DNA from 3 places in the Rossellomorea sp. H136 genome. Region 2 is predicted to be linked to each of the others. Evidence: predicted binding sites of a transcription regulator. Region 2 holds the regulator's gene; each other region holds the start of a gene.

Region 1 (4,990 bases), 1.3 Mb from region 2:
TCTTTCTTTTCAATTGTATTCATTCTTTTCTCCTCCATTTCAGGGACGTTAAACCCCTTTTGAATTCGTTAACGTGATTTTCAATTCTTCCATCAACTGTTGTAAATCAAATTTCAATACGGTATGTGCTAAATGGTCAACAAGCAATTCGGAATGAAGAGGAAGGAGTACCCATATATATTCCTCCCCTTTACGAAGACCTACAAGTTCAAGGGAAGAATCTTTCAATGGAGTGAACTTCTCATGAAGAAAAAGGAATAAGGTTTGCAGTTCTTCTCTTGGGATTTGTATCCTTTTCGCCTTCTCAATGATCAACATATTTAATATATCAGGAAACTCAAATACCTTTCTTGCCGGTAGAAATGCTGTGCAGAAGGATAAGGTATGATCCGATAGAATGTTGTGCAAAGGTAATTCATCTGCACGGACTTCAATCTTAGTTGGATTTGGTGAAAAGAAATCGGATAGTTCATCCAGTGAATAATCATCCTTCATTTCTTTGATTGTATCGATTCGTGACAGCATTTTTTCCCTGGGAAAGAATGTTTCTTGACCCGTGAAGCTTGATTTCTTAATAAACCAACTCTCCGGAATAATGTTCTTTCGTTTCCAACGGTAAAGCTGGCCATACGAAATCCCGGTCAGTTCTAATACTTCCTTCTTAGAAATAAGATCTGTTTCCAATGAGGGGATCACCTCTTTTCTGTAACAAAACATTGTTACGATACTTAATGATCAGTTTAACAGAACATTGTTACGTTCGTAAAGGAGAATTCGTAATATTTACAAAAAGGCCTCCTCGAAACTATCCAATAAATGTTTAATTACGAGGATCAAGGGTACTAGAGAAACAGAAATGTTTTACATAGTAAACATTAATAATCGTTGAGAGGGATGAAAGAATGGGAGACGATCGTCGTACGAAAGTAAATGAGAATGGTAAGGATGAACAGCTTGAACAGTATCGAGTGGAGGATGAAGGTAAGCATCTTACAACCAATCAAGGATTGAAGGTGTCAGAAGATGAGTTTTCGTTGAAAGCTGGAGAACGCGGACCTACCTTAATGGAGGATTTCCACTTCCGCGAGAAGATGACTCACTTTGATCACGAGCGCATACCAGAACGAATTGTCCATGCACGAGGCTTTGCTGCACATGGAGAGTTTGAACTCTATGACTCCTTGAAAGAATACACCAGGGCTAAATTTCTTCAGGACACTTCAACGAGAACCCCTGTTTTTGTGCGTTTTTCAACTGTGGCGGGCTCCAAGGGTTCTGCCGAAACAGTACGTGATGCACGTGGATTTGCTACCAAATTTTATACAGAAGAAGGCAATTATGATCTTGTAGGAAACAACATTCCTGTGTTCTTCATTCAAGATGCGATCAAATTCCCGGATCTTGTTCATGCACTTAAACCGGAACCTCATAATGAAATGCCTCAGGCAGCTTCTGCCCACGATACGTTCTGGGATTTTGTAGCGAATAACCAGGAGTCCGCTCATATGATCATGTGGGCAATGTCCGATCGAGCGATTCCACGCAGTCTCCGTATGATGGAAGGATTCGGTGTTCATACATTCCGGCTGGTAAACGCGGAGGGGAAGGCGCATTTTGTGAAATTCCACTGGAAGCCGGTATTGGGAACTCACTCTCTCGTTTGGGATGAGGCTCAGAAGATCAACGGGAAAGACCCGGATTTCCACCGCCGTGATTTGTATGAGTCCATCGAAAATGGCGATTATCCAGAGTACGAGCTGGGAGTTCAGCTCATTAAGGAAGAAGATGAGTTTAACTTTGACTTTGATGTTCTTGATCCTACCAAGCTATGGCCGGAAGAAGAAGTTCCTGTGAAAATCGTTGGGAAAATGACCCTTAATCGGAATGTGGACAATGTGTTTGCAGAAACGGAGCAAGCGGCTTTCCATCCTGGTTCCGTTGTTCCCGGGATTGATTTCTCAAATGATCCGTTATTACAAGGACGCCTTTTCTCCTATACTGATACACAATTAATCCGCCTAGGTGGACCTAACTTCCATGAGCTCCCTATTAACCGACCGGTGTGCCCATTCCATAATAATCAGCGTGATGGATACGGCCGTCAAACGATTAACAAGGGTCAGGTGAGCTACCATAACAACTCACTTGCTAAAAATACACCAGCGCCTGCGAGTCAGGAAGAAGGAGGCTACACTCACTATCAGGAGAAAATGGAAGGGCGTAAAGTCCGCACAAGAAGTGAAAGCTTCAAAGATCACTTCTCACAAGCTACTCTTTTCTGGAATAGCATGAGTGAGCCTGAGAAAGAGCATATCATTCAAGCCTTCAGTTTCGAGCTTGGAAAAGTGAAGAGCAAATCGGTTCAACAGCAGGTAGTCGACATGTTTGCCAATGTAAGCCTGGATTTGGCAAAAGGTTTTGCAGAAGCGATAAGTGCGAAAGTTCCTAGGGGAGAAGGTTCAAAAGTAATCAAATCCTCTCCAGCCTTAAGCCAGGAAAATACGATCAAGAAACCTGCTACCCGTAAAGTAGGGGTCATCGTAGGAAACGGCTTTAAAGGAGAAGAGGTGAAAATGGTACTATCCGCTCTTAAAGAAGTTGGCACCCAGCCGGAAATCATCAGTGACAAGCTGGGGACGAGAATAGGGGATGACGGTACGGAGCTTGAAGTGGACCATACCTTCTTAACAGGGGAATCTGTAATATTTGATAGCCTTTACGTAGTAGGCGGAGAGAATGTAGATAAAAAGTTCTATCAAGATACAACCTACTTTGTCAAAGAAGCGTATTCTCACTTCAAACCGATCGGTGCAACCCATGAAGGGATACACTGGTTGGAAGAAGCAGGTGTCAGCGGCTCAGGTGTGGTAACTGGGGAAGACATGAAGTCATTTGCAAAAGAATTCACAGTAGCCATTGCAGAACACCGTCATTGGGATCGCGAATTAGTATAAGATTTAATAGGAAGACAGAGGAGTAATTCTCTCTCTTTTATTTGAGAAATGAGGCTGGGGCAAAATTGTTTTAGTCTAAGTAAAACCCGAACTAACTTGCTATAAAGGAGGCAAGAAAGTTCGGGTTTTTAATTTGTTCTTGTACATTTAGATATTAGGCGTTTTCCAGCGGTTGATTGAAGTGCAAGACGAAGACTCCTGCGGGGAGAGTAGCTTATGTGAGACCCCGCAGGCTTGCCGAGGAGGCTCACGGGCTACCCGCGGAAAGAGAAGTCTTGCACGGAAATCATTAGCGGTATTAAGAACCTACACTGAAATCGTTCTTATGTCGTGGTTATTTAGTTTTGTCTCAGCCTCTTTATATATATGGAGTCAAATCCATTTTTCCATCGTCCAAATCAATCACTTGATTCACTTCGTTATACCTACTAAACTCTTCACTCAACAGGCAAATCAGCGGATGAAAATGAAAAAATTCCCATAAACAAAAATCTTGAAAGTCAAAAAAGGTCAAAGTATACTATGTTTACAAGGTCAAAGAAAGTCAAAGTCAAACTTAGTTTAATTGAATACTTACGACACTGACCTTATCCATCATACAATCTGAAAAATATTTATATAAAAATTCAACCATAGGAGGTCATGTTTAATGAAATGCCAAGTATGTCAACACAACCAAGCAACAGTTGAAGTCTATAAGCAAGTGAATGGTCACAAGTCCAGTATGAAGATATGTTCAGCTTGCTTTCAAAAGCAGCAAACACCTTCTGGAATACATGGAGGATTTCCGTTTGATGAGTTGTTTAAAGGGATGAGCACGGGAGGAAACCCAAATCATGGTTTCCATAATCAGCAATCATCTCCTCAAACCAAAGGCGGAAATGTAGGAAATGGCGTTCTCGATCAGTTTGGACGCAATGTGACTGGAGCAGCTAAAGCTGGATTGATTGACCCTGTTATCGGGCGGGACAAAGAAGTGGACCGCGTCATTGAAATTTTGAATCGCCGTAATAAGAATAACCCGGTACTCATCGGTGAGCCCGGCGTGGGTAAAACGGCTATAGCTGAAGGGTTGGCCCTTAAAATCGTAGCAGGTGATGTTCCATCCAAGTTATTAAATAAAGAAGTGTATGTAATGGATGTTGCTTCACTAACTGCCGGTACAGGGGTTCGCGGTTCTTTTGAAGAACGTTTAAAAGCCATCATCAACGAACTTCAGAATAGACAAAACGTCATGTTATTTATTGATGAGATTCATCAATTAGTTGGAGCCGGTTCCGCTGAAGGCTCTATGGACGCCGGAAACATTCTAAAACCCGCTTTAGCCCGGGGTGAATTGCAAGTAATTGGGGCTACCACATTGAAGGAGTACCGCCAAATTGAAAAGGACGCAGCACTTGAGCGCCGTTTACAGCAGGTCATGGTCAATGAGCCGACACCTGAAGAAGCTATTGAAATCCTTAGAGGATTAAAAGATAAATATGAAGACTATCATGGAGTTGAGTTTACAGACGAGGCCATTGAGGCTTGTGTGAAACTATCCCATCGATATATTCAGGATCGATTCTTACCGGATAAGGCCATTGACTTAATGGATGAAGCAGGTTCTAAAGTAAATCTACAGTCAGAGGGTAAAGACAAGACTGCCCTTCTTAAAAAATTGAAAGATGTAAGAGAGAAGAAGGATCTGGCAACAAAAGAAGAGAACTATGAACAAGCCGCTATCCTTCGCGATCAAGAAGCAGAATTAGAAAGACAAGTTGGTGAAGGTGGATCAGACTCCAAAGCACTTGTAGAAAGAGAATTGATCCAGACGATCGTTGAATCGAAAACGGGTATTCCTGTTGGGAAGCTGCAAAGTGATGATCGGAAACGAATGAAAGCACTGGAAGAAAACCTGGCGGGTAAAGTAATTGGACAGGAAGAAGCAGTGAGAAAAGTAGCGAAAGCGATCCGCCGCAGCCGTGCAGGATTGAAAGCGAAGCATCGTCCAATTGGTACTTTCCTCTTTGTAGGACCAACAGGTGTAGGTAAAA
Region 2 (4,990 bases):
CCTGGGGCTGTAGTCGGTCCCAAGGGTTGGGCTGTTCGCCCATTAAAGCGGTACGCGAGCTGGGTTCAGAACGTCGTGAGACAGTTCGGTCCCTATCCGTCGTGGGCGCAGGAAATTTGAGAGGAGCTGTCCTTAGTACGAGAGGACCGGGATGGACGCACCGCTGGTGTACCAGTTGTCTTGCCAAAGGCATCGCTGGGTAGCTATGTGCGGAAGGGATAAGTGCTGAAAGCATCTAAGCATGAAGCCCCCCTCGAGATGAGATTTCCCATCACGTATGTGAGTAAGATCCCTAGAAGATGACTAGGTAGATAGGTCAGAGATGGAAGCATGGCGACATGTGGAGTTGACTGATACTAATCGATCGAGGACTTAACCACAAAGAGTCATTTTTAAATGAACAACAATTGGTCGATATTCGGCTTTCTTGACATCAATTCTTTATCTAGTTTTGAAGGAACAATCCTTCAATTGAATAATTCGTCTGGTGACAATGGCGAAGAGGTCACACCCGTTCCCATGCCGAACACGGAAGTTAAGCTCTTCAGCGCCGATGGTAGTTGGGGGATCTCCCCCTGTGAGAGTAGGACGTCGCCAGGCAAATGTGAAAAGAGTAGCTCATTGAGTTACTCTTTTTTGTGGTTTGAATTTATAAGATTGTAGATTGAACATCAATCCCCTATTCAGCTAAGCTTTGGAAAAGATAATTTAATTAGTTGATAATCATACTAGAGGTTAGGTGATGATTGGTAAAAGACGCATAACACGAAAAACTGACGCAATAATATCCGAAAACGACGCAATTACCACGAATCCACGACTATAAACACTCAGTTCACCTCTGAAAAAAACCAGCTTTGATACAAAAAAAGCATTTTCTATATTCCCCACAGACTAGCCACAACTTTTAAGAAAAGATCCATCCAAATTAATATATTTTTACTCTTTCTTTATCATACACCACCACAATATCCTCTACACTCATCCATCACACTTCAAATCGGCACTCCCTCCAAACATCCCATCCCTAAAAACAACCCCCAGCCCTTACCACCACACTTCCCAACAAAATCTCAATGCCCCATTTCCCTATTTCTATCCAACAATCTCACATTTTCACGTTTAAAACCTTCCTAAAACAGGAAAACTTCTAAGGTCATACTTCATAATTGCAAAGTTTAAAACACGGTTGTATAATTATAGTCAAATATAGTCAAAGTCAAAATGAGGAGGAGGTTTGATGAGGAACATATCCGACATCATTGAACGTTATTTAAAGAATGTTTTAGAACTGAATGAAAGTGAGATAGTCGAGATTAAAAGAAGTGAGATCGCTGATAAGTTTCAATGTGTTCCTTCTCAAATTAATTATGTGATCAATACCCGGTTTACGATAGAACGAGGGTATGTAGTAGAAAGTAAACGAGGTGGCGGAGGCTACATCCGAATCATGAAGGTGAAGGCCCACGATCAAGTTCATCTTATTGACCAGCTAGTAGCTTTAATAACACAGACCATCAGTCAGAATACGGCGGCAGATATTGTGTTTCGATTGGTGGAAGAGGATATTATTTCTGAACGGGAAGCGAAGATTATGCTGAGCGTAATGGACCGTTCGGTGATCATGGTGGATTTACCTGAACGGGATGTATTGAGGGGAAGAATGCTCAGAGCCATGCTGGATACATTGAAGTATGAGTAAGTTTTGAGAGGTGAGTAGGATGGTTTGTCAAGAGTGTAATGAAAGACCTGCAACCCTTCATTTTACCAAGGTGATAAATGGGGAAAAGACAGAGGTTCATTTATGTGAACAATGCGCTCAGGATAAGGGTGAAATGTTTATGTTTGATTCTTCTTCCGGGTTCTCTGTGAACAACCTATTGGCAGGTCTTCTTAATATAGCCCCTGCATTTAAGCAGGCAAAAGAAACAGAAATTCCAAAGACAGAGGTATTACAATGTGAAAAGTGTAAAATGACTTTTCAGCAATTCATTAATGTAGGACGCTTTGGCTGTGCTCATTGCTATGAAACGTTTAAAGATGAACTTACTCCTCTTTTAAAGCGTGTTCATAGTGGCAATGTGGAGCACCACGGAAAGGTTCCGGAACGCATGGGTGGAGCCATTCACATCAAGAAAAAGATTCAGCAGTTGAAATCGGATCTGCAAAGGATGATTGCGGATGAAGAGTTCGAAAAAGCAGCAGAGATACGAGACGAAATTCGCTCCCTGGAGAAAGATGTTCATAAAGAGGGAGGAGATAAAGGATGAGTCTGGAGAAATTTTTACAAAATGCTGTTAGCTCCTGGATGAATGAAGAAGGTCCGAATTCAGATATTGTCCTTAGTTCACGGGTCCGGCTCGCAAGAAACATGACGGCCTTTCGTTTTTCCACTTTATATTCTTCTGAAGAAGCTGAAGAGATCGTGGATCGCGTGAAGGATAAGCTCTCTTTATACCCAAAGAATTTAGGAGAATTAGAATTTTTAGCTACAAGTGAGATTCAGCCTCTCCAAAAGAGGGTATTGATGGAGAAACACCTTATTAGTCCTAACTTAGCTGAAGACACGAATTATGGGGCCGTCCTTCTATCCAGTGAAGAAGATATTAGCATAATGGTAAACGAAGAGGACCATATTCGAATACAGTGTTTATATCCAGGGTTGCAATTGAAGGAAGCTTTACAGAGAGCGAATCAGATTGATGATTGGTTTGAAAGTGAATTTGATTTTGCTTTTGATGAGAAACATGGGTATTTAACGACTTGTCCCACTAATGTGGGGACAGGACTTAGAGCTTCTGTGATGATGCATTTGCCTGGTCTGGTTCTGACCCAGCAATTAAATCGTATCATTCCTGCCATTAACCAATTAGGTCTGGTGGTAAGAGGGATATATGGAGAAGGCAGCGAGGCGTTAGGGAATATCTTTCAGATTTCGAATCAAACGACACTTGGTAAATCAGAGGAAGATATTGTGGAAGATTTATTGAGTGTTGTGAAGCAGATCATTGACAAAGAACACTCTGCACGGGACGCATTAGTTAAAACGTCTAACATACAATTAGAAGATAGGATCTTTCGTTCACTTGGCGTGCTGGAGTACAGTAGAATTATCGAGTCCAAGGAAGCAGCGAAGTGTTTATCGGATGTCAGACTTGGTATAGATTTAGGATACATCAAAGCCATATCTAAGAATATATTGAATGAACTAATGATTTTAACCCAACCTGGATTTTTACAACAATATTCTGGAGGTCCATTGAGACCAAATGAAAGAGATATAAGAAGGTCTTCTTTGATTCGAGAGCGAATTAAGTTAGATAAGGATACATGTGAGGAGGAAAAATAATATGATGTTTGGTCGATTTACAGAAAGAGCACAAAAGGTATTAGCGTTAGCTCAGGAAGAAGCTATTCGTCTGTCGCACAGTAATATTGGTACTGAACATATTTTATTGGGACTTGTCCGCGAAGGTGAAGGGATTGCCGCTAAAGCACTTACGGCGTTGGGACTGAGCCCTGAAAAGATTCAGAAAGAAGTGGAAGGATTGATCGGAAAAGGTACCGAGAAATCTCAAACGATCCATTATACACCCCGAGCGAAGAAAGTGATTGAGCTTTCTATGGATGAGGCTCGTAAACTGGGTCACTCATATGTAGGAACGGAACATATTTTATTAGGGTTGATTCGTGAAGGTGAAGGAGTAGCCGCTCGTGTACTTGGTAATCTTGGAGTCAGCTTAAATAAAGCAAGACAGCAGGTATTGCAGTTACTTGGCAGCAATGATTCAAGTAACCACCAGGGTGGAGGCAATGCAAATGCCAATACGCCTACCCTTGATAGCTTAGCCCGTGACTTGACGTCGATTGCCCGTGAAGGCAGTTTGGATCCGGTAATAGGACGAAGCAAAGAAATTCAGCGTGTCATTGAAGTGCTAAGTCGACGTACGAAGAATAACCCGGTGCTGATCGGTGAGCCTGGTGTAGGTAAGACCGCAATTGCTGAGGGTCTTGCACAGCAGATCATTGCCAATGAGGTTCCTGAGATTCTTCGGGACAAACGCGTCATGACCCTGGATATGGGTACAGTAGTAGCCGGTACGAAATATCGTGGGGAATTCGAGGATCGATTAAAGAAAGTAATGGATGAAATCCGTCAAGCAGGAAACATCATCCTGTTTATCGATGAGCTTCACACATTAATCGGAGCAGGTGGGGCTGAAGGTGCGATTGATGCGTCAAACATCTTAAAACCATCTCTTGCTCGGGGTGAATTACAGTGTATCGGTGCAACGACATTAGATGAGTACCGTAAATATATTGAAAAGGATGCTGCGTTAGAGCGCCGTTTCCAACCAATCCAAGTCAATGAGCCAACGGCAGAAGAGTCCGTTCAGATTCTTAAAGGATTACGCGATCGTTATGAAGCTCATCACCGCGTGTCGATTACAGATGAAGCGATTGATGCGGCAGTGAAACTTTCTGATCGTTACATTTCAGACCGCTTCTTACCGGATAAGGCGATTGATTTAATTGATGAGGCTGGTTCTAAGGTGCGTTTACGTTCTTATACAACGCCGCCAAACTTGAAAGAACTTGAAGCCAAGCTGGAAGAAATCCGCAAAGAGAAGGATGCAGCGGTTCAAAGCCAGGAGTTTGAAAAAGCAGCTTCTCTAAGAGATTCAGAACAAAAGCTTCGTGAAGAGCTGGATGAAACGAAGAACACATGGAAAGAAAAACAAGGCCAGGAAAATACAGAAGTGACCGTTGAAGATATTGCAAAAGTTGTATCGAACTGGACGGGAGTACCGGTATCTAAGCTTGCTCAAACGGAAACGGATCGCTTACTTAAATTAGAGGAAATCCTCCATTCCAGAGTCATCGGTCAATCTGAAGCAGTCGTAGCGGTGTCGAAAGCAGTCCGTCGTGCAAGAGCGGGGCTGAAAGATCCGAAGCGTCCGATTGGTTCCTTTATCTTCTTAGGACCGAC
Region 3 (4,990 bases), 760 kb from region 2:
CGTCCGACTGGCTGCATGAACCGGATGGAACGAAGAATTTGATGCCTTTTTTGCATAACTTCAAGCAGGTCAGGTAATAATCGCTTTTGTATGTCAATTAAAGATTCCATAGATAAAAGCTCCTTCAAATGAAGTGAGTGGATATGATGGACTTTTTAAGTCCCGCATAGACATATTATGTCCCACTACCTTCAAAAAAAATTCATCCCTGCTTTCAAAATTCATTTTATCAGGGTATGAATCGTAATTCAACTAGAAACTATCGGGTTTTTTCATGTAAACGCTTGCTTAGCGTAAAATAATCAATTTGCCCATATTGGAGGATTTCCCCGTCCGACTCCACGACTGGAATCATCAATCCGAAACGTTCGGTCAAATCGTCACTTTCATCAATGTCGATTTCTTTTATTTCGAATCCAAGTTCATCCTGAAGTAACTTTAATGTAATTTTTGCGTCTTGGCATAGTCCGCATTGGTTTCGTGTATAGAATAGGACTTGTTTCATGCTTTTGCCTCGCTTTATTATTGGTTGAGAACTGGCTTGTACCAGGTACAAAATGAATTGAATGTACCTGGTACACGAGAGCGGGATTGTACCCTGGTACACCGTCTATTCATACCTCTTCCTCATCGTGGAAGAAGCAATTCCTAATTGATCGCGGTATTTCGCTATCGTTCTTCTAGAAACATCATACCCATTCTCCAATAATAGATTCACTATTTTCTGATCAGATAGGGGCTTTTTCTTGTCTTCTTTATCAATAAGCCTTTGCAGCTCATTTTTTACAGAAGTGGCAGAAGCTACTTCTGATTCATCGAGCTTGACCGATTTGATCGCCGAGGTAAAGAAGTACTTCAGTTCAAAAATCCCATATGGAGTTTGCATATACTTACCCTTAACAGCCCGGCTGATGGTCGATTCATGAACATCGATTTCGTCTGCCACCTGTCTCAAGGTCAATGGCTGAATCGCTGATGGTCCCTTTAAAAAGAAGGATTTCTGCTTTTCGGCGAGCATCTTCCCCACTTTCAGGATGGTTTGCTTTCGCTGGCGTAAACTTTGCAGCAGCCACTGGAAGTCCTGCTCCTTTTCCTGGAGATAAGACTGAACTTCCTTGTCGGGATGATGTTTCAGAAAGTCCGTATACTCTTCATTATAGGTGACATTGGTCGTAGTCCCGTCATATAAGGATACGGCTACCGTATGACCATCGATCACTTTTACAACAAGTTCAGGAATAATATATTCAGCGACATGCTGTGAATACTTTGAACCTGGTCTTGGGTTACAACACTGAATATAATCAGCCGCATGCTGTATGTCTTTTAATTCAACATTAAGTTCCCTGGCGATTGTTTTCCATTTCTTTTCGGCAAAAGCCTGAAAATGGTTTTCTATGATCATCGTAACCAGAGGAGGGACATTGGCTTTACGTTGCAACTGAAGAGATATACACTCTTGCAAAGATCTGGCTCCAATCCCGGCAGGCTCTAAATCTTGCAACCTATTAATATAGGCTCCCAGTTGAACCATCTCCAAATGATGGTTTTCAATGAATGATTCTTCATCTATACGTAAATACCCGTTGTCATCCAGGCTGTAAATTAGTTCTTTCATTACCTTTTCATCCCGAGAAGTAAGCGATTTCAAATTTAATTGAACAGATAATGCATCCGCAAGGGATCTCTTTGGCACGGAAACATATTCGTACCAATCCACCGTGTTTTCGCGATTGCCGGCGTTTCGTTTAAACGTGTGAGGTTCTCGTTGATGAAGGGGGTCTTGCTTAGGCGGTTCTATTTGTATAAGGGGATTCTCCAATTGCTTAGCTTCTAGATAAGCATTCAGTTCCATCGTAGAATATTGGAGGATGGTGATGGCTTGAGAAAGCTGTTGCGTCATTTGAAGTTTTAATTGTTGATTTTGAAAAAGTCCTGCTTTCAAATTCATGATTCTTTACCTCCCATTTATTTATTCTACAATAAAAAACGTTGTTCGTTAATGGGAATTAGTTGGTAGTTGGTGGGGTTGTACTATATATATGTCTCCCCATAACTTTCATAGCGTAGGTTTGTTTAAATAAAAACTGTAATAACAACAGGCTTTTTAGTAAATACAAATTAAAGTAAAGAATACTCAAAGAAAAAAAGCCCCAACGCTTGTAAAATATCCCTACAAACTCAGGAACTAATTTGAACTACAGTACACCCCCAGAGGGGATCGAACCCTCATTTCTCAGAACAGGAAACTTAAACGTATTTACAGCCTCCAAATGTCATCGGAGTATAATAGTGAGTATACTTGTCCTAAATATTTCTATAAGACACTCCCTTACGCTATAATATTTTTGGGAATTATTAAAGTGCCTTTTTTAAACTTCATCAACATCATCGGAAACTGGAACGAACCCAATAAGATGTGGTATGGAGTAAATTCCTTTTCGATTAGGAGGACCAGACAGCTCTAGTACAAATGTTCCACAACTTACTTTTTTGACGACACCTCTAATATTTGGCGGCCTACCAGCTGGTGGGGGTGCAGCCGTTATCAATTCAATTTCAATTCCTTCTTCCTTAGCCTTCATCAATGCGAACATCAATTCATTAAAGCTTTCTTCTTTTATCGACATCTACAATCACCCCCCTTCCTTAACTATATTATTAAGAAAATAGGATAATCGTGTGAGGAAAAAGTGGAGAATATTGGTTCTATTTTACGTAAAAAAACGAGGCTGGGATAGAACTAAAAAACCACGATAAAAAGACGAACAATAGAAGTGTAGGTTCTTCATACCGCTAATGATTTCCGTGCAAGACTACGCTTTCCGCGGGTAGCCCGTGAGCCTCCTCGGCAAGCCTGCGGGGTCTCACATAATCTCCTTTCCCGCAGGAGTCTTCGTCTTGCACTCCAATCAACCGCTGGAAACAGCTAAAATCAAATTTCGAAAATAAATAATAAACCCGAACAAATCTGCACTCTAAGAAGCAGGTTTGTTCGGGTTTGACTTAGGCTAAAAAACTTTTGTCCCAGCCTCGTCTCAAAGAGAGGATCTTATGTAGACCCCCAAATACAAAAAAGCTCCTATGCTTGTAAAAACTCATTACAAACACAGGAACCGGAACTCATTAGATTTAGTACGCCCTCGGAGGGAATCGAACCCCCATTTTAAGAACCGGAATCTTACGTGCTATCCGTTGCACCACGAGGGCATGAAATGAATGACTGTCACGAATATATATTATAAGCTAGAAATTGCTTGTTTGCAATACGTTTTATTGTTTAAAAAAGGAATGAGTGGGTATGATGTAGAAAGGATTTATATACAGTGTAATAAAGGAAGCGTTTAGTTTGACCTTTATTGACCATGGGTGTATGATTACAGTACAAAGTGAATAAGTTATTCAGAAAAATAAAAAAGGATTTCTAAGGAGGAACGAGGATGAATTTAATTCCTACAGTAATTGAACAAACAAACCGCGGTGAACGTGCGTATGACATTTATTCACGTTTATTGAAAGACCGTGTAATCATGCTTGGAAGCGGCATTGATGACAATGTGGCAAACTCTATTGTAGCACAGCTTCTTTTCCTTGAATCTGAAAACCCGGAGAAGGATATTTCAATTTACATAAACTCTCCTGGCGGAAGTATCACAGCGGGTATGGCAATCTATGATACGATCCAATACATCAAGCCTGATGTACAAACGATTTGTATCGGTATGGCTGCTTCAATGGGTGCGTTCCTTCTTGCAGCAGGTGCGAAAGGCAAGCGATTAGCCCTTCCGAACGCTGAAGTCATGATTCACCAACCACTTGGTGGAGCTCAAGGTCAAGCTACAGAAATCGAAATCGCAGCGAAGCGTATTCTATTCCTACGTGAAAAACTGAATCAAATCCTGGCTGATCGCACTGGTCAACCACTTGAAGTGATTTCAAAAGATACAGATCGCGATAACTTCATGACAGCTGAAAGAGCGCTTGAATATGGATTGATCGATCGTATCATCACTCGTAACGATATGAATAATAAGTAATCATGAAATCCCCCTTGCACAATTTCGCAAGGGGGTTTTTATTTTGACCCGCGGAGGTTTAGCGTCTAAAAATTTGAAACAGTGAACTGAAGGATTGATCCATTCTCGAAAGTAGAACTAAAAAAAGCCAATGACCACTCCCAGGTCATCAGCCTTTTCAAGGGTATGAAGTTGATCTTATGCTTCTTTTTGAACGAAACCTTCGAGGGCAACCAGTGCTTCTTCTTCGTCGCTTCCGTCCGCTACCAGCGTAATGGAAGTACCCGTAGAAATGGCTAAACTCATTAAGCCCATGATGCTTTTCGCATTAACCTTTTTCCCATCCTTTTCCAAGAAGATTTCAGATGAGAAGCGGTTCGCCTCCTGTACGAATAATGCAGCCGGTCGTGCTTGAAGACCTGTCTTCAATTTTACTTCTACTTGTTTTTCCACCATAATCATTTCTCTCCCCTTTGTCCTTATTTAGGTTTGAATCTTTTCTCCCGCCCTGAGTTTCTCAGCAAGCTGGTCAATTTTACGTAAGCGGTGATTAATCCCTGATTTACTGATAGTGCCGCCTGACACCATTTCCCCTAGTTCTTTCAACGTAACATCTTGATAATTCACTCGTAATTCTGCTATCTCCCTTAATTTATCGGGTAATATCTGTAAGCCTACATGCCTTTCAATAAACTTAATGTTTTCGACCTGTCTTAAGGCAGCACCGATGGTTTTATTCAGGTTAGCCGTCTCACAGTTTACAAGACGGTTAACGGAATTTCTCATATCCCTGACAATCCGTACATCCTCAAATCGCAGCAGGGCATTGTGAGCCCCGATGATATTCAAGAACTCCGTAATTTTCTCTGCTTCCTTCAAATACGTAATGAAGCCTTTTTTTCGTTCAAGGGTTTTACTATTCAACCCGAAGGAATTCATCAGCTCGGACAACGCATCGTTGTGTTCAGAATAAA

What was found. The regulator CtsR, encoded in region 2, represses protease genes until heat stress. The targets are predictions, from matches to a motif close to ATGGTCAATAAAGGTCAAACA.
Region 1: a site for CtsR is predicted at 3,451-3,471, ahead of ACYH0O_RS07100 (ATP-dependent Clp protease ATP-binding subunit). Genes of this name have one in related genera too.
Region 3: a site for CtsR is predicted at 3,347-3,367, ahead of clpP (ATP-dependent Clp endopeptidase proteolytic subunit ClpP). Genes of this name have one in related genera too.

The regions. Positions count from the first base shown of each region.
Region 1 is NZ_CM166371.1:1,417,205-1,422,194, forward strand. Features, by position in the region: gene ACYH0O_RS07085 (polymer-forming cytoskeletal protein) at 1-23, opposite strand, end outside; gene ACYH0O_RS07090 (DUF4004 family protein) at 49-684, opposite strand; gene ACYH0O_RS07095 (catalase) at 903-2,954, shown strand; gene ACYH0O_RS07100 (ATP-dependent Clp protease ATP-binding subunit) at 3,604-4,990, shown strand, end outside.
Region 2 is NZ_CM166371.1:108,040-113,029, forward strand. Features, by position in the region: rRNA gene ACYH0O_RS00560 (23S ribosomal RNA) at 1-380, shown strand, start outside; rRNA gene rrf (5S ribosomal RNA) at 484-600, shown strand; gene ACYH0O_RS00570 (CtsR family transcriptional regulator) at 1,241-1,702, shown strand; gene mcsA (protein-arginine kinase activator protein McsA) at 1,722-2,270, shown strand; gene mcsB (protein-arginine kinase McsB) at 2,267-3,349, shown strand; gene clpC (ATP-dependent protease ATP-binding subunit ClpC) at 3,351-4,990, shown strand, end outside.
Region 3 is NZ_CM166371.1:4,296,508-4,301,497, forward strand. Features, by position in the region: gene ACYH0O_RS21670 (sugar-binding transcriptional regulator) at 1-110, opposite strand, end outside; gene ACYH0O_RS21675 (glutaredoxin family protein) at 260-505, opposite strand; gene rpoN (RNA polymerase factor sigma-54) at 611-1,951, opposite strand; gene ACYH0O_RS21685 (hypothetical protein) at 2,373-2,630, opposite strand; tRNA gene ACYH0O_RS21690 (tRNA-Arg) at 3,139-3,210, opposite strand; gene clpP (ATP-dependent Clp endopeptidase proteolytic subunit ClpP) at 3,441-4,037, shown strand; gene ACYH0O_RS21700 (HPr family phosphocarrier protein) at 4,215-4,472, opposite strand; gene whiA (DNA-binding protein WhiA) at 4,500-4,990, opposite strand, start outside.